Regions from separate parts of the Paenibacillus sp. FSL L8-0333 genome, predicted to be linked through region 1. Evidence: riboswitches for the same ligand, from Rfam matches in the RefSeq annotation. Region 1 holds a riboswitch; each other region holds the start of a gene.
The links. A riboswitch is a leader RNA that binds a small molecule or an ion and turns the genes downstream of it on or off. The one in region 1 is predicted to bind cobalamin.
Positions count from the first base shown of each region.

Region 1 (5,944 bases):
GACTTAGAAGTTCTTCGCGATAGATTCCTTTTTTCACGAGATCCGTAATTAGTGGATACAATTCACCGTAAGGCTCTTCTGGATAAGCTTTGTAGCGGCGATGAACAGCAGCTTTTTTATAAAGGGTTGTCAGAAGGGCGCGGGCAGCTGCGAACTTCCAGGTAGGCTCTTCTTTTGTTACAAGCTCTAGAGCGCTCATGGTGAAGGCGTTGCTGATTTCTTCTCCGCTTACCGAGTCACGACGCAGTTTGGAATTCACTCCACGCAGCAAAGTTTCTTTATTTAGTTGATCGAGACCTTCCAGAATACGGTCAGCGTAGACGGAAAGACGGTTCTCATCAAAAGCCAGTTGGCGATTATCCGGTTTTACTACGAATTGCGGCATGGTTAGTTCATCCCTTCTTATTTCAAATTAATTTTCAATATCAAAAATTGATATATTATAGCGCAGCAGGCTGCCACAGAAAGACCTCCGAGCCGTTCATGCTGGCCGGAATGTCGATAATGCGTTGGTTGGAGCTTCCCCGGTAGAGAAGCGTAGTATCTTTCAGTTCTTCTACAAATCTTCCATCTATTAACACCTGACACTGCTTAAGTAGATCCCATTCCGGCGTACCGGGAAGGGCTGTAAGTTCTTCGTACGTATAACCACTGTAAATCCAGATTGAGAAGCCTGGCAGTACAGCGCGAAGCTCATGAATGAACCCCAGCAACTCTTCTGCTGAGAAAAAAGGATCGCCGCCTGCCAGTGTCAGACCATCCAGCAAAGGGTTAGCGGCGATTTCTGCAATAATTTCATGTTGTCGTTCTAAGGTGAAGACTTCTCCATATTTAAAGTTCCATGTCTCGGGATTAAAACATCCCGGGCAACGATGGCGGCAGCCGCTGAGAAAGAGGACGGCCCGCATGCCCTCTCCCTCGTTAATCGACTCCGGATAGTAACCGCAAATATTCATAGATGCTTAACGCGATCCCGTACTTCAGCTTGTTTGGCGGCATTAAAGCGGGTCTGATAGTCGCCGGTTAAATAACCTGTAACTCTGCGCAAACGGCGGATGTGCACGTCATTCTCATGTGCGTTGCAGGAAGGACAGTTTGTCCCAATTACGCCTTCGTATCCACAGCTGGAGCAGCGGTCAATCGGATGGTTAATGCTGAAATAGCTGACCTGTTGTTCGAGCGCATATTTAATGATTTTGATAAAAGCCGATGGGTTGTTGCGGGCATTGCCGTTTAATTCGACATAAGAAATAGCCCCGGCATTGCAATATTCATGGAAAGGAGCTTCCAAGCTGATCTTCTGAGCAGCACCCAGATCGAAGTATACAGGGATGTGAAAAGAGTTCGTATAATATTCACGGTCGGTTACGCCCGGAATGGAACCCAGTACCTTGCGATCAACTTTTGTGAATTTACCGGACAAACCTTCTGCTGGAGTTGCGAACAGAGTGATGTTGAGATCCAGTTCCTCACTTTTCCGATCGCAATAGTCCCGCATATGACGCACAATAGCCAGCGCCTTGGCATGAACTTCCATATCCTCGCCATGGTGTTTGCCGTACATAGCTTTCATACATTCCGCCATACCGATGAAGCCAAGAGACAGACTGCCATGCTTTAGCAGATCGCCTACAGTGTCATCAGGTGCAAGATGCTCGCCGCCTTCCCAGACGCCTTCTCGCATCATGAAATCGGAAGCTTTAGCTTTTTGTGCGGTTTGAATGTGGAACCGATGAAGAAGTCCTTCCAGCGCAATATCCATATAATGATTTAGATCTTCATAGAAGCCAGCTTCGTCTGCGATGGTACGTCTGCCTGTTACTGTGCCGTGTGCCAGACCTAGCCGAACCAGATTCAGTGTATTAAAGGAAAGGTTGCCCTTTCCAGAGCAATGATTACGACCAAAACGGTCACCGAGCACTCGGGTTCGGCAGCCCATTGTAGCGAACTCCGTATCAGGATCACTTGGATCATAATACTGCAAGTTGAGCGGAGCGTCCAGATTAGCGAAGTTTGGATATAGTCTGCGCGCAGAACATTCAGCCGCTTTTAGGAACAGTTCATAGTTAGGATCGCCTTGTTGTTGATTGATTCCTTGCTTGCATTTGAAGATTTGAATCGGGAACACTGGTGTTTCTCCGCTGCCAAGTCCGTTCATAGTTGCTGTTAGCAGAGAACTGATCACAAGCTGACCTTCTGGTGAAGTACAAGTACCGTAGTTGATGCTGGTAAACGGTATTTGTCCACCGGATCGGCTGGACATGGTATTCAGATTATGTACCATACTTTCAGCCGCTTGCAGGGTTTCGATTTCGGTTTCCTTTAGTGCAAAACGGAACGCTCTTGGATATAACTCCGCCAGATCGGTCCGGCTCATCGTAATCTCGCCCAAAGATTCATCAGCTTGTCCTTCTTCAAAATAATCCAGACCCTTGCGGAACAGCTTGGCGAAGGATTTGGTTACATAAGGTGCCAGATCATAGTCGAGTTTATTGGCGGATACACCACCATATTGAGCATTTTGCTGGGATTGGAAAATAATCGCTACCAGAGACATAGCAGTCATTATTGAGTTCGGAGGACGAACGCTGCCGTTGCCGGTATTGAAACCTTCACGGAGAAGTTTATCAAACGGGATAAAAATACAGTTCGTCGTTCCAATCGCGTATTGATCCAGATCATGCACATAGACGACATTGTCATCAATAGCCTGCACTAGCTGCGGCGGCATCGTAAAATTGCGGGCGTACCATTTTGAATATTCACTGCCGAACTTGCTCATTTTACCGGAGAAACTCTCTCCATTCAAATTGGCATTCTCGCGCAATAGGTCCATATCCCGACTGTCGATAATATCCCGGCCTAAATCAATGAGCTCTTCTAAAAGAACTTCCCGTGCATTTTCTACTCCATTAAATTGTCTCTCCAACAACGTCATTGTACAGCTCTCCTCTCAGTATAAAAGAAAAACATCTATCATCAAATCCATATATCCATAGGAAGTTGGACTGCCATAAGCAGTCGTATATTTGTTCTGATTACATAAAAAAAGCATCCCCTACCCGAGGATGGCAGAAAATGCCCGATGCGTTATGTAAATATCCACACGGATATTTGCAGAGGTCTCTACGTAGATGACCGCATGCGGACACCATCCCTGTTCCTCGCAGGCATCAATAGTTGGTGTCGTCGAAACAGGTAGGTCTCCTGGCTTCCGTGGGATCTCTCGGCGCCTTCCCAAGGGTGTTCCTAACCCTCAGTGGCATCTGCCGGGAGATGTGGATTCTCAAGCTTCCCAGAAGCTTAAGAAGGCCATCCGGTTACAGTGGCGGGACCGCAGCGGATTCTCACCGCGCTTCCCTATTAAGCTCTAAATCCGGTTAAGGATCAAAGCGCCTGTCTCCACTATATTTTGTTGTCGTTAGATAAAAATAACCCAAGATGTTGTGTTTGTAAACAGTTTTTTAGAAAACCCGCGCGGGGAGCGGGTTCTTTAAAAGTACTCCACAAATGATCCACAGGCTGTCCATAAGTAATCCACAATTGATCCACAGGGAGATGCGAAATGATTCATAAATTGTCCGAAAAGATGCCACAAAGAGTCCATAAATATAGTGCAGATGACCCTAGAATTTGCGCATGAGAAAATACTCTTAGCCCAAAGTCATATTTTGGAGTAATCAGAAGAAATAGAAGAGATAAGGGAGGATAATCTTGCTTAGTTTGTGACAGAGCGGTGGAATTGTTACAATGGAAGAAGATAGGTACTATAAAATTTCGAGGAGGTATTCTCATGCCTATTGCTGAAGTTACAGTTATTCCAATTGGAACAGGCAGTACCAGTCTTAGCAGCTATGTTGCGGATATGCAGCGGGTGCTGAAGACAGTAGAAGGGATTACATATGAACTTACGTCCATGGGGACGATCATCGAAGGGCCTCTGCAACGCATTTTTGCCGCGGTAGAAGCTTTGCATGAGTCTCCTTTTGCCGCAGGTGCAGAACGTGTCTCTACCTCACTTAAAATAGACGACCGCCGCGATAAACCCTCCACTAGCCGTGGAAAGTTAGAGTCTGTGGAGCGTAAGCTACAGGTGGATTAGCAGTTTAGGAGGGCGGAAAACAGGGAGAAATAGGCTTGCGTTTCTGGCTGAAAGTTGTATAATATTTTTTGTTTGACAGAAAAATCAGCTTTAAGCTGGTGTAGCTCAGGGGTAGAGCAACGCACTCGTAATGCGTAGGCCGGGGGTTCAATTCCCTTCACCAGCATCCCAAAAAACCATACGTGGCGCGGATTTCCGAGGTTTCGGGACCGCGTCATTTTTCATTAAATCCCCTGGCTTCTAACATTCTTCTAAAAGATAAGACATGGCGAAATCGCTAATGAAAACGGTATGACTAGTGGTCACTGTCGAGCAGATGGAAGGCGTGTCGCAAGCTGACAGCAGTCAGAATGAAGGATGGTGGAGGAGGAGCAGCATAAGCTGCTTTTCTCTTGCGGGGGCAGATTGGTTAGATGGTAATTACTATAAAAATAAAAAAAGACACCACAAGGTGTCTTAGTACAGATACTTTTCGCTCGAATTTCACGAGCTCGTCAGTGAACTGAGTTCATAAGCAAGACTGGCTACGGCTAACAGATGAAGAGATAAAGTAATATCAATGTTAAAATGTGCGGTAATATTAATTTTCATAGATAACCACGCTCCTAAAGTATAAATACACATAAAGAAAACTTTATAAAGCGCTTGGCCTGCCATCATCAGTGCCAGGTAGCCATCCTGTACAGACGCCTTAGCGTTTCGACAGTAACATTATACTTAATATTTTGTGTTTTGCAAACCAAAGCCCCCTTAAGACTGAAATAATGAGCAATGTGACAATTATGTCATTCTGAATTGAATATTGTTAGGTTAATCGATGGGGAAGTTTACGTGTCTCCCTTATACTGGAAATTAAATGATTTTATTTCCGAAAGGGGACAATCCACTGATGACTGACGTAATTAAAGCAATAATACTTGGCATAATAGAGGGCTTAACTGAATTTTTACCAGTATCATCTACTGGACACCTTATTTTAGCAGGCGATTTGCTTAGCTTTGAGGGAGATGCTGCAATAACTTTTAAAATTGTTATTCAGTTGGGTGCAGTGATGGCAGTTCTAATTCTTTATTGGAAAAGGTATTTGGAAATTGGGGTTAATATGATTAGAATGGATTTTTCCAAAAGCAAAGGATTAAATGTCATTCATATGATTTTGGCTATGTTACCAGCATTAATCCTATATCTTCTCTTCAAGGACACAATAAAAAGCCAATTATTTGGTCCAACCCCTGTTTTGATCGGTCTAGTTGTTGGTGGGGTGTTGATGATCATTGCAGCGCGGAATAGGCGGACTGAAACCGCTGATACTATCGATGGGATTAATTATAAACAGGCTTTCGGAATTGGTCTGTTCCAATGCTTGGCGTTATGGCCGGGATTTTCGAGATCAGGTTCGACAATTTCAGGTGGCCTGTTGCTTGGCACTAGCCAAAAAGCCGCCGCAGATTTTACATTCCTTATTTCCGTGCCAGTTATGTTTGGTGCAAGCTTGTTGGATTTGTACGATAGTCGTGATTTGCTGAGTTCTGACGATTTACTTCTAATGTTAATTGGCTTTGCGACATCCTTTCTTGTGGCAATGATTGCAGTAGTGACGTTCATCAAACTGATTAAGCGACTTCGATTGGAGTGGTTTGCTCTATACCGGTTTGTTTTAGCAGCTCTCTTCTATTTAATTGTCATACAGTAATTGGATTAGTCAATATGAACATCATGGGAAAGAAGCTTTTAAAAAGGGCTATACATCATATCCTGCACAGATTAAACTAGAGGTTCAAAACAAGGGGAAATCACCAAACAAGACAAAGCTCAAGTAGTCTATGAACTAAGGAATGAATT
Region 1 is NZ_CP150186.1:542,178-548,121, forward strand. Features, by position in the region: gene NYE72_RS02375 (ribonucleoside-diphosphate reductase subunit alpha) at 1-385, opposite strand, end outside; gene nrdG (anaerobic ribonucleoside-triphosphate reductase activating protein) at 441-956, opposite strand; gene NYE72_RS02385 (anaerobic ribonucleoside triphosphate reductase) at 953-2,938, opposite strand; cobalamin riboswitch at 3,180-3,415, opposite strand; gene NYE72_RS02390 (MTH1187 family thiamine-binding protein) at 3,794-4,102, shown strand; tRNA gene NYE72_RS02395 (tRNA-Thr) at 4,197-4,268, shown strand; gene NYE72_RS02400 (undecaprenyl-diphosphate phosphatase) at 4,992-5,795, shown strand.

Region 2 (5,944 bases), 340 kb from region 1:
ACATCCATCCACTGCCGCTGCCATGGTCAAATTCCCCATCACCAGCTATGGATTCAACATATACACTTCCAAAGTCACTGTTCCAGGAATCTCTATAGTCGATACCGCGGCTATCCAGCACTCTTTTTAGTACAGACCACACTGTGTCACCAGATTGTAGCTCTACCTGTACAGATGGAACAACATATCCCTTATTAATCGTAAGCTTATCCACGGACAGGATTACATATGGTTTCGATGGAGTGGTTCCGCCACCATTGTTGCCGCCATTTCCTTCACCATTTCCGCTACCATTACCTTCGCCATTACCGTTACCACCGTCGCCGCCAGGTGTTTGTACTGCACTGGAAGCATAAGCAATGTAGTCAGTGAAGTGATTGGTTTTTACAATTAAATCATTTCCACTATCATAGGCATACTCAGACTTACCGCTTGCAAAACCTAAGTCATCACTTGCAAATTTTTGAATGGCATGAGGAGTGCCATTTTGAATATAAGCTGCATCTTTTCCTTTAAGGTCCTTAAAGGTTAACGTAATAAATTGACTGAATTCTACTCTTGCACTACCACCCATGGAAAATGTTTGAAGAATATTATCAAGCTTCTTGTCCCCGGGAATAATCTGATTCACACTATCTTTTAGTGCAGATTCTCCACCGGTTAAAGCTGAAATCAGTTCAATTGCAGAGGCATCCCCACTTGTAACTTTTGCACCCTTAGGAATGACTACAGATACGTTACCTTTTATGGCCTCTATCTGAGGAAGGTCGCTGTTACTTGGTAAATTGACACTAACCTTCGATTGATTTCCCTCCGGAATAGCTACTGTGATTTCTTTGTTGCTATCTCCAGTGTTGATCGGAACGATATAATCATTAGCGTCATTTGGGATTTCAACTTTCGGGTTCTCCCCAGAAGGTAACGGAAATTCTTTCGGACCCTCTGGTTGCCCAGGCCCCGGTTCTTCTGGTTGTTCCACTTTCACATCATTCATATCAAAGAGACGGCTGCTATGATTGATCAGACGATCATAAGACACAAGTGCATACGTACCTTGGTCCGTTGCCATATTGTCTACTTTGCCTGTGAGGATATGCTTAAATCCACCCTCAGGTGCAGCAAAGCTAAGTAATGCATCAATAAGCGAATTTCCACTTTTAACAAATCTAGCGTCCGTGTGCGGATCTACGCCCACACCAGTTAAGGCCACAATTACCTGTGAGATACTTTCGCTGCTAGTGCTTCCCCAGCTTGTAAATCCGCCTTGATTGTTTTGGTTATCGGACAGCCATTGGATGGCCCGATCCACGGCGGCTTTTACATCATCTCGGGTTGCATAATAAGGTGCAAGAGCTTGCATCGCCATCGCAGTCATATCGACATCGGCTTTGGTTACGCCTAATGCCCAGCCACCAGCTTCTGCTGTACCTTTTTTAACCTCTTTATCTAAAATGTACTGAACTAGTTTTTCTCTTGTGGTCTGTTCTGTAACTCCATCAACTACAGGGATCTCATAGTTATGGCTATCTAGCGCAATCAGAGCAAAAATCGGACCATTATTGCCTTGCTTTTGGATATATTGATAATCAGCGAGTGCTTTTCTTAGATCATATCCCGCAACATTTGTGATATCTTTTCCGATAGAGGTAAGTCCTAATATTGCTCTGGAATTCTCTGTGCTTTTATTGGCGTCGAGTTTTCCATCCTCTTTAATGATCGATGCTATTTTCGTTGCTACATTGTTGTAATAAAGATCGTAATAACCGTTAGGTACTGTATAGTTCGCCCGTGCCAGAGAAAGGATCGACCATTCTCCACTACCTGTACCAAACGACGGATTCTTTACAGTGTTTAGAATATAGGCAAGGCTTTTATTTAATTGTTGTTTGGCTACAACAGTAGTAGGTTGTTCTAATTGCACATCATTCATATCAAAGAGACGGCTGCTATGATTGATCAGACGATCATAAGACACAAGTGCATACGTACCTTGGTCCGTTGCCATATTGTCCACTTTGCCTGTGAGGATATGCTTAAATCCACCCTCAGGTGCAGCAAAGCTAAGCAGTGCATCAATAAGCGAATTTCCACTTTTAACAAATCTAGCGTCCGTGTGCGGATCTACACCTACACCAGTTAAGGCTACAATTACCTGCGAGATACTCTCGCTGCTAGTGCTTCCCCAGCTTGTAAATCCGCCTTGATTGTTTTGGTTATCGGACAGCCATTGGATGGCCCGATCCACGGCGGCTTTTACATCATCACGGGTTGCATAATAAGGTGCAAGAGCTTGCATCGCCATCGCAGTCATATCGACATCTGCTTTGGTTACGCCTAATGCCCAGCCACCAGCTTCTGCTGTACCTTTTTTAACCTCTTTATCTAAAATATACTGAACTAGTTTTTCTCTTGTGGTCTGTTCTGTAATTCCTTCAACTACAGGAATCTCATAGTTATGGCTATCTAGAGCGATCAGAGCAAAAATCGGACCATTATTGCCTTGCTTTTGGATATATTGATAATCAGCGAGTGCTTTTCTTAGATCATATCCCGCAACATTTGTGATATCTTTTCCGATAGAGGTAAGTCCTAATATTGCTCTGGAATTCTCTGTGCTTTTATTGGCGTCGAGTTTTCCATCCTCTTTAATGATCGATGCTATTTTCGTTGCTACATTGTTGTAATAAAGATCGTAATAACCGTTAGGTACTGTATAGTTCGCCCGTGCCAGAGAAAGGATCGACCATTCTCCACTACCTGTTCCAAACGACGGATTCTTTACAGTGTTTAGAATATAGGCAAGGCTTTTATCTAACTGTTGTTTGACGGCAACTGTAGTTTCCAGTTTGTAAGTAACTTGATAAGTTACATTTGTTTTGTTTCCAGCTCCGTCAAGAGCCGTTACAGTAATTGCATTACTGCCTGAATTCAGAGAAGCTTTGTACTCCCCATTCGCAGGTGATAAAGTAACACCATTCAGCTTCACTTCTGGAATGATGTCACTATATACATTGTCTGTGACAGCTACTTTGAAGCTTATTTCTTTATTGGATACTTCCTGTTTATCTTGTATGCCACTTACTGTAATAACAGGGGGTTCTATGTCTAATGCATGGTTAAGCCCTACAAGTGCATGATCTACACTTATTTGAGAGCTTGCCATATTTTCGAGCACGGAATAGGCTTGATAAACTGCCGATTGTACTACTGGTCTGTCCAAAATAGTTTCTTTATTAGGGTCACTGTTAATCTCGGCGATTTCCGCAGTTAAAGCATCCTTATTGGCAAGTTGAACGGGGATTTCTCCCCAGCCACCAAGATCAGAACCATAGCCATAAGTGGTGAACTGAGTTCGAATGATGTCACCGTCTTGAGGCTTATAATCGGTCATCCCAAACGGAGGAAACACATTATTTACTGCATACATCCAACCCGACATGGAGGTATAGTCAAACTGACTTAACCACTCTGGGTCTGCTTTAGTGCCGACTGTTTTCCCATCGGCTGAAATCATATCTAAAATATATTGTGGAATATTGACTTCACTTCTGCCACTATCTTTAACCTCTGATAAATAAAAACCACTATCTATATTTCCTAAATATCTATAATTCCCATCACCTAGCGCACGTGTTATTAAAGATGCGCCATTATCGCCTTCATAAATCGGAACTTTAATAGGTTCCTTAATATACCCTTGGCCTACGGTGAATTTCTCTACGGCTACAGTTACGTACCCTTTAAGAGTAGAGCTTGCTCCATTTGCTTGAGCTGGGATAACACTTGTAGAGAATGTCGTGATAAATACAGCTACAATGAGTAACCACGCTAAAAACTTATTTTTCTTCATTTTTCCATAACCCTTCCCTTCATACCTATGATAAAAAACAGAATAAACTTTCTTATAACCACAAAAAAAACCACTCAACATAAACGTCAAGAGGTTAAGATAGTGAACCACAATACTAGCTGGCAAACACTATTCAAGCACCTCTCTATCGATCGTAGAGTTTGATGGTGTAACAGAAAAAGGCAGATATTCTGGCTCAAGTATCATCACCCTTGCTGCCTTCCCAGTTTCCCAGTGGCATTTTGCAAGGACTCCTCTTTTACAGCGGCGGGACCGCGCGGGATTCACACCCGCTTTCCATTTAACCAATCTATGATTGTACTTCCGCAACATTCATAGTTGGCACCTATTTCTAATTTTAAATTTTCATGCTTCATCATATCTAATATATATGCTTTTGTCATGTTATATTTCTTTTTTGTATAACGGGCAGCTAGAGATAATCCTATTGAATAACCAATTTCTACGAGTAGGGATATTCAAATAATTTCTTTATCCAACTGTGGGGAAAATTAATTTAAATCACTAATTCTTATATGAATTTGCCACAAATTAGTAAGGTACTCGCTGAGTGAATTCTATGTTAGGGTATATTCAGAAAGCGTTTACAAAAATAACATTGGAGGTGTTCGTGTTCATCTAACCACCAAGTACAGCGTCAAAGCCAGGTCCAAGCATCCTAAATTTATCTCACAAAGGAGAATTCAATGACTACGCGAATCCAGAAATCCTTCTTATCATTGACACTTGTCACCGCTCTTCTGCTCTCTCTGTTCTCATCCATGGCTGCAGCTGCAACTAAGGATGAGCAACAAGCTAAGGCAGCGCCAAAGAGTAAGATCCAATCCTATGTAGACGAAATGCAGCCCGGATGGAACCTCGGTAATACTTTAGATGCTACAGGTGAGGACGAAACCTCCTGGGGCAATCCTCGTGTGACCCAAGAACTTATTAAAAAGATCGCCGCTCAAGGCTATAAAAGTATTCGGATTCCTGTGACCTGGGATACTCACATGGGTGCGGCACCAGACTATACCCTAGAAAAAGCCTACCTCGACCGTGTGGAAGAAGTTGTCGGCTGGGCACTGGACGCCAAGCTTTATGTCATGATTAATGTCCATCATGATTCCTGGCTATGGGTAAGCCATATGGAAGAAAAACACGATGAAACGCTGGCGCGTTATAATGCAGCCTGGACTCAAATTGCCGATCGCTTTAAGGACAAATCCGATAAGCTGATGTTCGAGAGCATAAATGAACCTCGGTTCACCGATGGTGGAAGCACAGACGAAGCAAAAATGGAGCAAATGCTTACTGAACTCAATAACTCCTTCTATCAGATCGTGCGGAAATCCGGTGGGAAAAACGACCTCCGCCCACTTGTATTACCTTCATTAGAGTCTTCACCTACACAAACAAGAATGGATCATCTCTATAAGACGATTACGGCTCTAAACGATCCGAATATTATTGCGACCGTTCACTTCTATGGCTTCTGGCCTTTTAGTGTGAACATTGCCGGCTACACCACATTTGAAAAAGATACAAAAAACGATATCACTCAAACTTTTGATAACGTTTACAATACATTTGTAGCTAAAGGCATCCCTGTCATCGTCGGCGAATTTGGTTTATTAGGTTTCGATAAAGACACAGGTGTGATTGAACAGGGCGAGAAGCTTAAATTCTTCGAGTATCTGACTTATTATTTGAAAGAAAAGAAAATGACTTCCATGCTCTGGGATAACGGGCAGCATTTCAACCGTAAAACTTATAAGTGGTCTGATCCTGAACTCCACAATGTATTAATGTCTGGTCTGAAGGAGCGTTCCTCCAGCACCGAAAGCGATTTGGTCTACCTAAAAAAAGGTGCACAAATCAAAGATACCAAGGTTAAGCTAAACCTGAACGGCAATAAGCTAACCACCATTAGTGCCAACGGAAAATATCTGACCAAAGGTAAAGATTACACATTAAATGGTGAGGAGCTCATCCTCAAAGCCAGCCAACTCAAAAAGCTCACAGCTTCCCAAAAATACGGTGAAAATGCCGTGCTGACTCTGAAATTCAACAAGGGTGTTGCGTGGAGACTTA
Region 2 is NZ_CP150186.1:883,193-889,136, reverse strand. Features, by position in the region: gene NYE72_RS03860 (S-layer homology domain-containing protein) at 1-3,850, opposite strand, end outside; cobalamin riboswitch at 4,014-4,215, opposite strand; gene NYE72_RS03855 (cellulase family glycosylhydrolase) at 4,558-5,944, shown strand, end outside.
Region 2: linked by a shared signal. The riboswitch ahead of NYE72_RS03860 (S-layer homology domain-containing protein) and the one ahead of NYE72_RS02385 (anaerobic ribonucleoside triphosphate reductase) in region 1 are both predicted to bind cobalamin.

Region 3 (5,944 bases), 510 kb from region 1:
TCATCTACACTCCGCCTTCACATTATCTTATGATCTATCTATTTTTATCGGTCGGAAGGGCTAAGAGTTTGATGATTTTTTAAATATTGTGTCGAATAAAAGTATATATTGTCATAAAACGACTTTTCCAAAAAAATAAAAGGGCGGGCACCCGATCCGCTATTACTCCGAATCCCTGTGCCCGCCTAATTAATCATTCCTCTTCCTTATTCTCCAGAGGTATAGTACCAGTACAAAGTATCACCGTTCTGCAAAATATAACTGTCTGCACTGATGCTTGGATCAGCATCCCGGTTCGTTTTATACTTCCATCCGCTGCTTGGGCCTCCGTCAAATTCAGCCAATCCGTCAATAGATTTCACGTAGATGCTTCCAACGTTGCCGGATGATACTACCTTGGTGCCTAATTGACTGACTAGTAAGCTATAAGCCGTTTCGCCCTCTTTTAGAGCTACTGTTGTACTGGCTAGGATGGTTCCCTTCCGGCTATCTCCAATCACTGAAAGGGTAGCGGTAGCTTTAACTGGAGCAATAACAGACGATCCAACAGTCAGAGACTGAGTATAACGCGCTACGCTCGGTACGCTGTCTTTAGCATAGCCGGTAACAGTCATTGTATAGCTATTTGCCGGGAGACCCCCATCAACAACAGCTACACCTTGTTCATTCGTGATTACCTTCTTATCACCAATCGAAACCTGCACACCTGCTGCTGGTGAGGTAACCGGATCAGAAGTGAAGCTGTCCTGATTCCACACCCACTTTTTCTGAGAAACCTTTACGGTAAAAGCTTCATTAGCTTTTGGCTGCGTTGGGGAAAGCGCCACAGAATCTATAACCTGTGTATTTTCACCTGCATAATAGACAAGCACACGATCGGATTCCTGTAGTTCGAACGCATCCATACCCACACTTGGATATATCCACTCCCCGCCGCGTGATACTACGAAGCTCCACCATCCGTCGTAAGTACCTTGCGAAACTCCATGGATACCTGATACAAAGTTGCCATAAGACGATTTGGTGATATCTACTTTAAAATCATCGGTAGACCCTAGTTGCTGCAACGCTTCAAGAGCATTGGAGGCTTTTAAAGTCCCTTCACTAATCAATCCTTCCGGGCCTTCAACGGTAAGTGAAGCTGTTACATTCTTAGAAATTACCTTTATAGCTTTTGTATATTTAGCAACCGTTGGCGCTTTACCTTCGCGGTAGCCAGTTACAGTCAGTGTATAGTCACCTGCGGGCACATTTCCTGAGAATACGGCCTCACCTTTAGCATTCGTCGTTACCGTCTGAGCTCCAATTTGGACCTGAACACCCGCAGCTTTTGCAGTTACAGGAGAGGAAGTGTTCGTAGCAGCGTCCCATTTCCACGTCTTACTAGTTACAATGACGTTAAAAGAATCGCCCTCTTTAAGATTTGCTTTGGAAAGGGTAACGGAATCCACAAGCTTAGTGTCATCTCCGGCATAATAAACCAGTACCTGATCTGAATCTTTAAGTACAAAATCACTCATGCCTACATCGGGATTAATCCATTTTCCGTCACGTGATACAACATACATCCATCCGTCATAACCACCAAAGCTTCCAGCAGCAATACTTCCGATGCCAGTCACATAACTGCCCGAAGGATTCGTGATCGGCAAGTTCGTTTGAAGCGCCAGCTTCTCTAACGCTCCAAGTGCGTTGCCAGCATAGGCGTACCCTTGTGCCAACGTGGCCCGTGGTCCCTCAATCGTTACAGGAGCGTAGATGAGTGAGCTCTGAACGGAGGATTTGGAAAAATCGTATAGCTTACTGTTGCTTCCTTTATACAGCAAATTATACGCAACCAGCGCCTGAAGTCCTTGCTCTGTCGCCAGAACATTACTGCTTCCACCACGGCTATGGGTGAAGCTACCATCAGCTAGACGATAGCTAAGCAGGTTCTCCATTAGATCCACTTTGTTTTTGGTGTATTCTAATCCACTAGGATCAACTCCGAAGGATGTGAGTCCAAGGATTGCTTGTGCGCTACTTTCAGCACTGTCACCGTAACCCCCATGGCTATCTTGAGCTGCAGATAACCAAGCTACGGCTTGTAGCCCTGCTAAGTAGGCTTCAGGATTATTTTTATGTGCCGCCAGAGCCGTCAAGGTTATCGCTGTCATATCAGGCTCACTTGCGCCTGAGGTTAATGCAAAGCCCCCATCCGGATTCTGTTTGGAGAGAATCTCCGTAAGGAGCTTATCCGCCGTCCATTTCGCGTCACTTGGGATATTATATTTACCAGAATCCAGCGCAAGTAAAGCATATACCGGATTATTAAGCGTCTGTTCACCGAGCTTGCTATTATTATAAATTTTCTCAATCAGATTATAGCCAGGAGTTGATCCATTACCAGCAAAGCTAGTAGGATCTGCACCAATCGCTCTCACTGCGAGCACGATTCGAGCATAATCGGTTACATTGGCGAAATTGCCAGCTGCATCCTTTACTTTTTTCTCAAGCTCTGAATGGTAACTGGCTGGCAGCTTATATCCTGCTTGCGCTAAGCCAATGGCTTGCCAATCTGATTGTACGCCACCTTTCAAGAGATATTCTGCAGCCGCATAAGTCGCATCCGCAACATTAATCCGCTCCGCAGCAGTTGCCTCCAGACCGGCGCCAGCGCTCGCTTCTGCAAATATTTGTCCTGCCGGAGCAAGAGATGTTCCTAGAATTGAAATGACCATGAATAGGGCCAGCCCAAGTGCTACAAACTTGGAAGACATGATTTTCTTCATTGTTTAACCTCTTTCTGTATAAGAATGGGTACTGCTGGGAATAAGACGCATAACATAAAGACCGCCCCTTTAGAGGGCGGTCAGGGAAGATTACAAATCGAGGCTGCGGCGCTTGCTTCCTGCCAACAGTCCATCTGTATATGTTCCACATTCTTACCCCACGAAGAATAGAAACGCTCACGAAAAAGGCAGGTCTCCTGGCTGATGCTTCATCGCTGTTCTTCACCTTCCCACCCTACCTTCGGGGCAGTGGCTTATAGAAGAAAAACTCCGCACATACAGTGGCGGGACCGCGCCGGACTCATGCACCGGACTTCCCTTTTAAGCAGACGACTAGATTGATAGAGTCTGCACCTTTTCCAGTATGTAGTATCTTATTTTGACATCCATAATCATATCTATTAATACATAGCATGTCTATAGAAAAGCTTAGTATGGGCAGCAAAAAAATGAACAGCAATACACCACCTGCCGGTAGGTATTGCTGTTCAGAAAGCTTGTTATTCAGCTGTTCCTTCCGGATTTGCAGTTGGGGAGGGTTCAGCACTTGAATCAGAAGCTGGTGGAATATTAGGGTCGGGATCTACGATCAATGTAAATCTTCCGGCCTTGATCATACTTTTCTCTAGAATTGTCGCTCCAGGCTCCAATGTAACCTCAACCTGATAGGATGGTTGTTCACCTTCAGTCACAGCTGTTGCGGAAGGCAACCCAGTGCTGTCCTCAGTATCAGAGGAAGGCGTAGGAGACGGAGAAGCATCAGCTACTGCGTTAGGAGCATCTGCACCTTCTGCTGTTCCTCCAGTAGTGCCAGCGGCATCTGAATCGTCAGCGGCGTTTCCCTCATCCGTCCCATCCGTTGACGGCACTGGACAAGTGCCATTCGTAGCAGCGACCTTAAAGCTTTTATCTATCTCTGTAGACGAAGACATTAAACTAATCTCAGTCGGTTGAAACTGCACACAGTCATCTGCACTTGCGAAGGTGAACACCAATATGCTGCTCCCCTTATCTCCTTCGTCGCTCTGATCCTTCAAGTATACTGAAGCCGGAGGCAGCTCATTACCTGCACTCTGAACAGGGGTCGGCTCAGGGCTTGTCCCCGGCAGAGCCGTCTTCGTATCATCCGGACGCAGCATACTGAATACGATAATTGCAATAATCACCAGAATACCCGTAATGGAGCCGGAGATTAAGAGTCGAAATCGGCTGCGGCTGATCCAGCGCGCCAGCGGGGAAGCCAGTTGGGAGCGGGCTTCATTGTACACATTTTGCAGAGCAGGCCGAGCTGCCGCGACATAGTTCTTTCGGAATTCCCGATTCTTGAACGCTTCACGATCACTGCTTAGGAAATACTTCAGAATCGCCTTACGGTAACCCGGTTGCAGCTTTTTATTCGAAACCGTAAATAAAGGATTGCCTTGCGACCAAGCAAAAAACCGATAGATGATTTCTTTGTCGGAACCGGCTTTACGCTTTAACAGCTCCAGAAGCGCATCGTAATCCAGCGGACCCCCTTCACGCTGAGTTGTATAGTAAAAGGCTAGCGGAAGCCGTTCAAAGGGTTCCAGAACACGCGCCTCTTTTAGCAAACGACGACCCAGTAGCTGCACATCGTCTAGTTCCTGCGGAGACAATCCTGCAAAAATCTCCTCATTCGGCTTCTCTTCACCAAACCAGCGGTAAGCTGCACGCAGCGCATTCTCTTTCTGCTTGCTAATCCTATCCAGTGGCGGCTGCCAATCGACAACATTACCATAACGTAAAAAAACTACCTCCAGAAGCTCCTCCTGCGTCATATCGGAAAGCGATAAGCGATTCAGTAAGAATCTATCTGCTGAAGCAGCAAGATCCTGCATTAGGGAGAGTGCCTTAGGAGCAACTCCTGTTCCTTTGCGGCGATCTTTTTCTGCCTTATCTACAATTTCATGAATTTCCGCTACAGAAGCCACCGGATCATGTTCCAGCTGGAGCTTTTCAAGCAAATAATCCTTCACAGCATTTTGAGCAAAAGACTGCTCTAACGCCACTGGCAGGAACCGCCCCCAATGGAGTACAAAGCTCAGTATATCCGCAGATCTGGACGCCGCAGCTAGTCTTGATTCCATATAAGGCTCAAGTAGCTGCTTACGGAAATATGTTTCAGACATCACGCGCTGGAAGTAGGCTGCACTTAACTCATCATTACTCTCAATGATCCCGTAAGCGGCACTCAAGATATCCTTGCGGCCCGCTTCCACACTATGAAGCATCCCATTGATGAAATAATCCACGATTCTGACCCTGTAATTGTGATCCTTAAGTACAAAATACTCCTTAAAGCATTCCATAATCGCCGGATCTGGCACATTCCTTTGCCGAATCAGATCAAATTCCCGGTCGAACCGTTCTAAGAAAATATCGTTCAAGCGGATTCTAGAATGAATTGCACCGTCTGGTTTAAGGTAAGAGAGCAAACCACTTAGCACCGCACTCTTATTCTCCGTATATAAATGCTCGTTCCCTTGCTCAATCTCATAAAATATAGCCAGCTCATTATAGAAAGCAAGGGATAGCTTATGCTCAGGACTCTCTCCACGCAGAATCTGATCAGCGAAGCTTACAAAGTCGTTAATATCTCCTGGATTCAGCAGTAACAGCTTCCACACCAAATCAGCATAAGGCTGGCGGGACTCACCAAAATCGACATTCCCCATCCGTCCGGAAGCCAAATCGAAGGTATAATCCTTCTCAATACTACGATCACCGGGACGCAGCGAACCTTTTTCCACAAAGCTAAGATGTATATATTTACGGCTTTGCGGTTCATTCGCATACGTAATCACGCCTAATCTACGGCGGAATTCATACGGCAGCACGCTATACAGAATTTCTGTAAGCTCCACCGCCCGCGCGGACAACTCGGTGATAGGTACGTTTAGAGCCACGTAGATTTTTTTCTTACCTGCTACAGAGAGCATCACAGCTTGCAATAACGCCTTGAATATCCCTTCATCAATCCCTAACAAGCGTAAGCCTGCGATTGGATCCGGGCTGCGGTCTGTGCGAACAACTGGAATAGAGGGCAGCTCCGGCAAGGTTCCACCAAGCTCTCCAGTATAACGCTCTGCAAAATCAGCATGCAGCCAGTCTCCATAGCTCTGCACAATTTCTTCGGAACGTGAAGCAGGAAC
Region 3 is NZ_CP150186.1:1,050,972-1,056,915, reverse strand. Features, by position in the region: gene NYE72_RS04525 (methyl-accepting chemotaxis protein) at 1-4, opposite strand, end outside; gene NYE72_RS04520 (DUF4430 domain-containing protein) at 207-2,771, opposite strand; cobalamin riboswitch at 2,941-3,144, opposite strand; gene NYE72_RS04515 (glycosyltransferase) at 3,272-5,944, opposite strand, start outside.
Region 3: linked by a shared signal. The riboswitch ahead of NYE72_RS04520 (DUF4430 domain-containing protein) and the one ahead of NYE72_RS02385 (anaerobic ribonucleoside triphosphate reductase) in region 1 are both predicted to bind cobalamin.

Region 4 (5,944 bases), 2.5 Mb from region 1:
TTCTATACAGATCTCTTCCGTCTCTCATTTCTTTGACGCCCCAAAACTTGGAAGGTTGCACTGGAATATGGAATTTCGGTAAATTTCTTTTGGTTTTTCTTGTTGAAATACACAAAAAGCCGCATTTCTGCGACTCTTATTGGACATATTTTTTATATGGGAGGGGTCCCGAAAGTTAAAGAACTCATTTGCTTACAAACTCATTATTTGGTACAATTACCACGTCTAACCTAGTAAAAAAATCCAAATACCCTCTATTCATAATGAATGAGGGCGTGACACGGCTTTGCTGAGACAAGCTCCACCTTGCTGAACAGAGCCGTTCTTTGAATGATACTGTCAATTACTAAAAGGGGAGGTGAACCCTCATGGCAAAAGACGTAGTTTGTGAAGTTAACTCATGCACCCACTGGGCAGAAGAGAACAAATGCAGCGCTGAATCGATCTTCGTAGCTTTCCACAGCTCCCAAGAACCAAAACGCGCAGAAGAAACAGATTGCAAAACTTTCGAAAGTAAATAAGTAAATGCCTAAAGGGACCCTCCACGGTTCCTTCTTTTTCTTTTTCATTCTAACAAGATTGAGAATTATTATCAAGTAGCTGATTACAAAAAAATAATTGAACTAAAAAGCCAGGGTAAATTACCCTGGCTCTAATTTATTTAAGTCTATTTAGAAGCAATAACCCCTGTCTTTTCCCTCGCAATAGCAGCAGCTCTTACCATGTTACGTAGTGCATCCTCTGTCTCCTGCCAGCCCCGCGTTTTCAGACCGCAATCCGGATTAATCCAGAACTGTTCAGGGTCAAGCACCCGCAGCGCACGATCGATATTCGCAGTCATTTCTTCGACAGCTGGAACCCGCGGGCTATGGATGTCGTACACTCCAAGACCGATTCCTTTATCATAGGCCTGCTCCTCAAAGCTGATAATCAGCTCACCATGGCTACGTGAAGTCTCAATGGAGATTACATCAGCATCCATAGCCGATATTGAATCGATCATGTCATTAAATTCGCTATAGCACATATGCGTATGAATTTGTGTCGTAGCCTTCACATGGTTCGTGGCAACACGGAACGACTTCACTGCCCAGTTCAGGTAATGCTCACGGTCTTCTGCCTTTAGCGGAAGTCCTTCACGAATAGCCGGCTCATCCACTTGAATCATTTCGATGCCTGCATCTTCCAACGCTTTTACCTCATGGCGAAGGGCAAGAGCAATTTGATTGGCTACCTCTTCCCGGCTGAGATCATCACGTACAAATGACCAATTGAGGATAGTAACAGGGCCCGTCAACATTCCTTTAACCGGAAGCTTCGTCAACGATTGTGCATAGACGCTTTCTTTAACAGTCATAGGCTGTATAAATGCAATATCCGCGTAGATCACCGGCGGCTTAACGCAACGGGAACCGTAGGATTGAACCCAGCCATTACTAGTAAACAAGTATCCATCCAGCTTTTCTCCGAAAAACTCCACCATATCTGTACGCTCGAACTCGCCGTGGACCAGAACATCCAGACCTAGCTTTTCTTGGAAGGTAATTGCATCCGCGATCTGCTCACGAACAAATCCATCATAACGCTCCTGATTCCAGACCCCTTTACGCCATTTCAATCTCGCCTGGCGCACTTCGACTGTCTGCGGAAAGCTACCAATTGTAGTGGTTGGCAGAAGTGGAAGCTGCCATTTCTCTTGCTGCACCTTTAAGCGCTCAGCAAAAGGCAGACTGCGTTGGTCTGGTAGAGCTGCAAGTGCAAGCACTTGCTCCGCCACATCCTTACGGCCACGCTCAGGTAGTGCGCGGAACGCTGCAATAGCTTCACGACTAGCGGCCAGCGCTGCTTGAGAAGCTTCTCCTTTATCTGCGACGGCTGCTCCGAGCAGACTAAGCTCTTTAAGCTTCTCATCGGCAAAGGCTAACGCATTCTTAACTGTCGCCTTCAGCTTCACTTCACCTTGAACGGTGACTGGGACATGCAGCAGGCTGCAAGAAGGCTGAAGAATAAGACGATCAAGCGGTACATGAACGCTGAGCTTTTCTACCAGTTGCAGCTTAGCGTCTAAATCGGAACGCCAAATGTTCCGTCCATCAATAATTCCGGCACCCAGCCATTTGTCCTTCGGCCAGCCAAGACGTTCGATGGAAGCCAGATTCGTTCCACCATCGTGCACAAAGTCAAGACCCAAGCCTTGAACAGGCAGCTCTAGCAGTGCCTCCAGCGGCTCAGCAGCTTCAAAATACGTCTGTAAAATAATATTCAAGCCCGGCACGGAGCCGGCAATGTCTGTGTATATCGAGTTAAGCAGTGTTAATTCTTCTTTACTTATGCCTGTAACAATCGCTGGCTCATCGATTTGTACCCAGCTTACCCCTTCTTGCTTCAGTTCCTGTAGCAGTTGAACATAGACTGGAACAAAACGTGCAGCAATCTTGGCGATATCTGCCGCTGCGTAACCTTTGGACAGCTTAAGGAAGGTATACAGACCTAAAAGTACCGGTTTACCTTCAATCCCTGCCTGCGATTTAGCAAAACGATAAGCCGCTAGAGGTTTGTTTTCAGTCAGGCGTGGTGTTTGTGTGCCGATCTCTGGAACGATATAGTGATAGTTCGTATTGAACCATTTGGTCATCTCGCAGGCAGTAGCCTCAGCATTACCACGGGCCATTGCAAAATAAAGATCAAGCCCGATGTCGCCGCCATCATACGCATACCGTGGAGGTACGATTCCAAACATAACAGCCGCATCCAACACATGATCATAAAATGTAAAATCATTTACCGGAATAAGCTCAATTCCTGCTTCTTGCTGGGTCTTCAAATGCTGCAGCTGGATTGCTGCCATTTCGGAGCGGAATTGCTCCTCATTTATTTTCCCCTGCCAGAATGCCTCCAGTGCCTTTTTCCATTCGCGGTTCTTTCCGATTCTCGGATATCCAAGATTGCTTACTTTTACCTTATTCGTCATTTCGATACACTCCCTCTTCAATCTCTTATTTCAAACTCCAAAACTACTTGCTTTCCTATAAAAAAGAGCGCCCTTCCCTAAAAAAGTCAAAGGGAAAGACGCCCATGATATACCCATGGTTAACGTCTAACACCTCCCTATCTTCCGTAGGTGAAGCAGTGCTGTTGAAACAGGCAGGTCTCCTGGCTAGCGGCGTCAACATCTTGAGCAGTCTTCCCAGCAGTAGTAAATTGCCAGTGACCTCTGTTGCTCGAGATTCTTCCGTTACAGTGGCGGGACCGCATCGGCTTCGAACCGAATTTCCCTATTAAGCCTACCGAATTACTATTTTCCGGTCAGCACCTGTCTCCGATATCATTCATCATTTGAGTGTCTTAATCTGATGTCATCATACGTGAAAGCCCCAGCAATCTGCAATAGATTACTGGGGCTTCTGTTATATCGATTCCTTATAACGGACTTAGAAAAATACGAAATATACTACAGCAGCAAGAATTATACGGTATATAGCAAACGGTAAGAGCTTGATACGATTGATCAGTTTTAAGAAGAAACGCATCGATAACAGCGCAAATAGGAAGGCACTAATAAAGCCTGCAATAAAAAACGGCAGCGCGTCCATGGTGAAATATTGCCAGTTCTTCATCAGTGACAACAGACTGGCACCTGCCATGATGGGTACTGCCATAATAAACGTAAAATCAGCAGCGGCACGATGGCTCATCCCGAGGATTACGCCACCAGAAATCGTCGAGCCCGAGCGTGAAAATCCAGGCCATAACGAAAAACACTGTACAAGACCTACACCAAGTGCCTGTTTGTATGTAATCTGATCTACACTCTCAGTTCTGATCTTCTTCGGCCCAAACAGATCCGCAATAATCATTAATATAGCCCCGATCACTAGACCAATTAACACCGTTGAGGTAGAGAATAAATGCTCATCAATATAATCATTAAACAGAACACCTAACACACCTGCAGGCACTAACCCTACCAGAACCTGTGTCAGCTTGAGGTGCCCGCCCTGCTCTAACTGCGGTAGCTTCTCTGTTACAGGGTCCAACTGCTTACGGCTGAAACGCCTTAAGCCCAACAGATCAATGAATCGATTTCTAAAAATCACAACAACCGCTAATATAGAACCCAGTTGAATAACTATTTTGAAGGTATTTGCCGTATATTGTCCAAATAACTCCTGTGATTTCAGCCACATATCATCAACAATAATCATATGACCCGTGGAGGATACTGGAGCAAATTCGGTTAAACCTTCAACAAGCCCCAAAATAATGGCTTTAATAATCGTTAATAGCTCCATGTGTTTCCCTCCTTTTTAATAGTCATTTCTATTATCAGTCCTCCACCCGCTTAGCCCTCAATGTTCATTCTCCGGCTGCGTTTGCGGAAGTACAGAAACCCAAGAATAACTAATCCGCCAGCAATTAGTACATAGACCACATTGGAGTAGACATCCATGTACATGGCAATGTCCTCCCAGGATTCGCCCAAAGCTGCGCCAATAAGCACAAGCAGCAAATTCCATCCCAATGTGCCAATCGTTGTGAAGATCATAAATACTCCAAATTTCATACCTGACATTCCCGCCGGAATCGAAATCAGACTGCGGACCAGCGGAACCATCCGACAAAACAATACAGTCCAATAGCCATATTTATCAAACCAGGCGTCAGCCTTGTGGATATCTTTTTTAGTGACGCGAATTAGGCCCCCCCAGCGTTCAACCAGTTTCTCTAACCGGCTCACATCCAATAATCGGCCAATATAATAGAGAATTACTGCACCCAGTAGTGATCCAGCCGTGGCAGCAATGATTACACCAGGTATAGTTAAGCTCGTCGTAGTGGTCATAAACCCTCCAAAGGGCAGGATCACTTCTGAAGGAATTGGTGGAAATATATTTTCAAAGGCCAGCATCAGAAAAATACCGAAGTAACCAAACTGCTCCATAAAGTCTGTAATCCATGCTTGCATTCTTGTTACCCCCATTTCTCATATCAAGTTCTTCTTCAGGTTGCGTAAATAGCGGCTGCGAATAAAAAAGAAGTATAGTCCTTGAACAGCCAAATATCCGAGTAACACCGCGCCTGTCTCCGTTGCGATAGATAAGTAGAACAACCGTTGAAGCGCAATAAAGGCAAACACACTGTGTAAAATAGCTATTCCGACCGGCACAAAAAACAATAGAGCGAGCTGAATTGTGACTATTCGATTGAGTTCTTTATCCGTAAGCCCCATCTTGGACAAAGTGGAATATTGATTGCGATCATGATCAAGATCGGTATATAACCGGAAGTAAAGAAAGCTGCCTGCCGCGATAAAAAAGACAGTACCCACCAGCAATGAAGCAAAAAGCATTGTGTTATACAATGTTTTCTGAAGCTCAAACAGCGTGCCGCTGATCACAATCGCATACGGAGAATCACTTTCATAGGACTGTTTGCCTTTATGGGCAAGATCATCTGCGATACCTACCGTCTGTGGAAAATCCTCTACATAAAAACCTGTATAAAGATCCGTCTGCACGGGATCAATAGCGCTGTAGAGCTCATCACTGATCACGACACCACTAAAATCCCCGCCATCTCTACCATCCAGCTCCGGCAATAAATATTCAGCAATGGGGACTTGCGCGGTATAACCTATTTCTTTAATGGCAAGTCCTTGCTGCAAGGAATAGACCGCTTTTACTCTGCCTTCTGTTAAACTGCGATCCCGCTGTGAACCAATCATCACCAGACCTTCGTTGCCCACCAGAGCACGCTCAGCCGTTGTGAAACCTGCACGCTGCAGGGCGAGATTATAATCACTAAAAGCAATCAAGGGAAGGCGTAAAGTGCGATCGGGTCCAGTCTGAGCTTCGACCTCAGCATATTTAATCGGGATACTAAGCGCTTCATAAGGGAGTCCGTGCGTCTTGAGCTCTTCCTTAATTTCGTTCAGATGCTGATC
Region 4 is NZ_CP150186.1:4,919,066-4,925,009, forward strand. Features, by position in the region: gene NYE72_RS22075 (DUF1540 domain-containing protein) at 369-521, shown strand; gene metE (5-methyltetrahydropteroyltriglutamate--homocysteine S-methyltransferase) at 668-2,971, opposite strand; cobalamin riboswitch at 3,126-3,332, opposite strand; gene NYE72_RS22085 (undecaprenyl-diphosphate phosphatase) at 3,432-4,292, opposite strand; gene NYE72_RS22090 (DedA family protein) at 4,343-4,966, opposite strand; gene NYE72_RS22095 (FtsX-like permease family protein) at 4,985-5,944, opposite strand, start outside.
Region 4: linked by a shared signal. The riboswitch ahead of metE (5-methyltetrahydropteroyltriglutamate--homocysteine S-methyltransferase) and the one ahead of NYE72_RS02385 (anaerobic ribonucleoside triphosphate reductase) in region 1 are both predicted to bind cobalamin.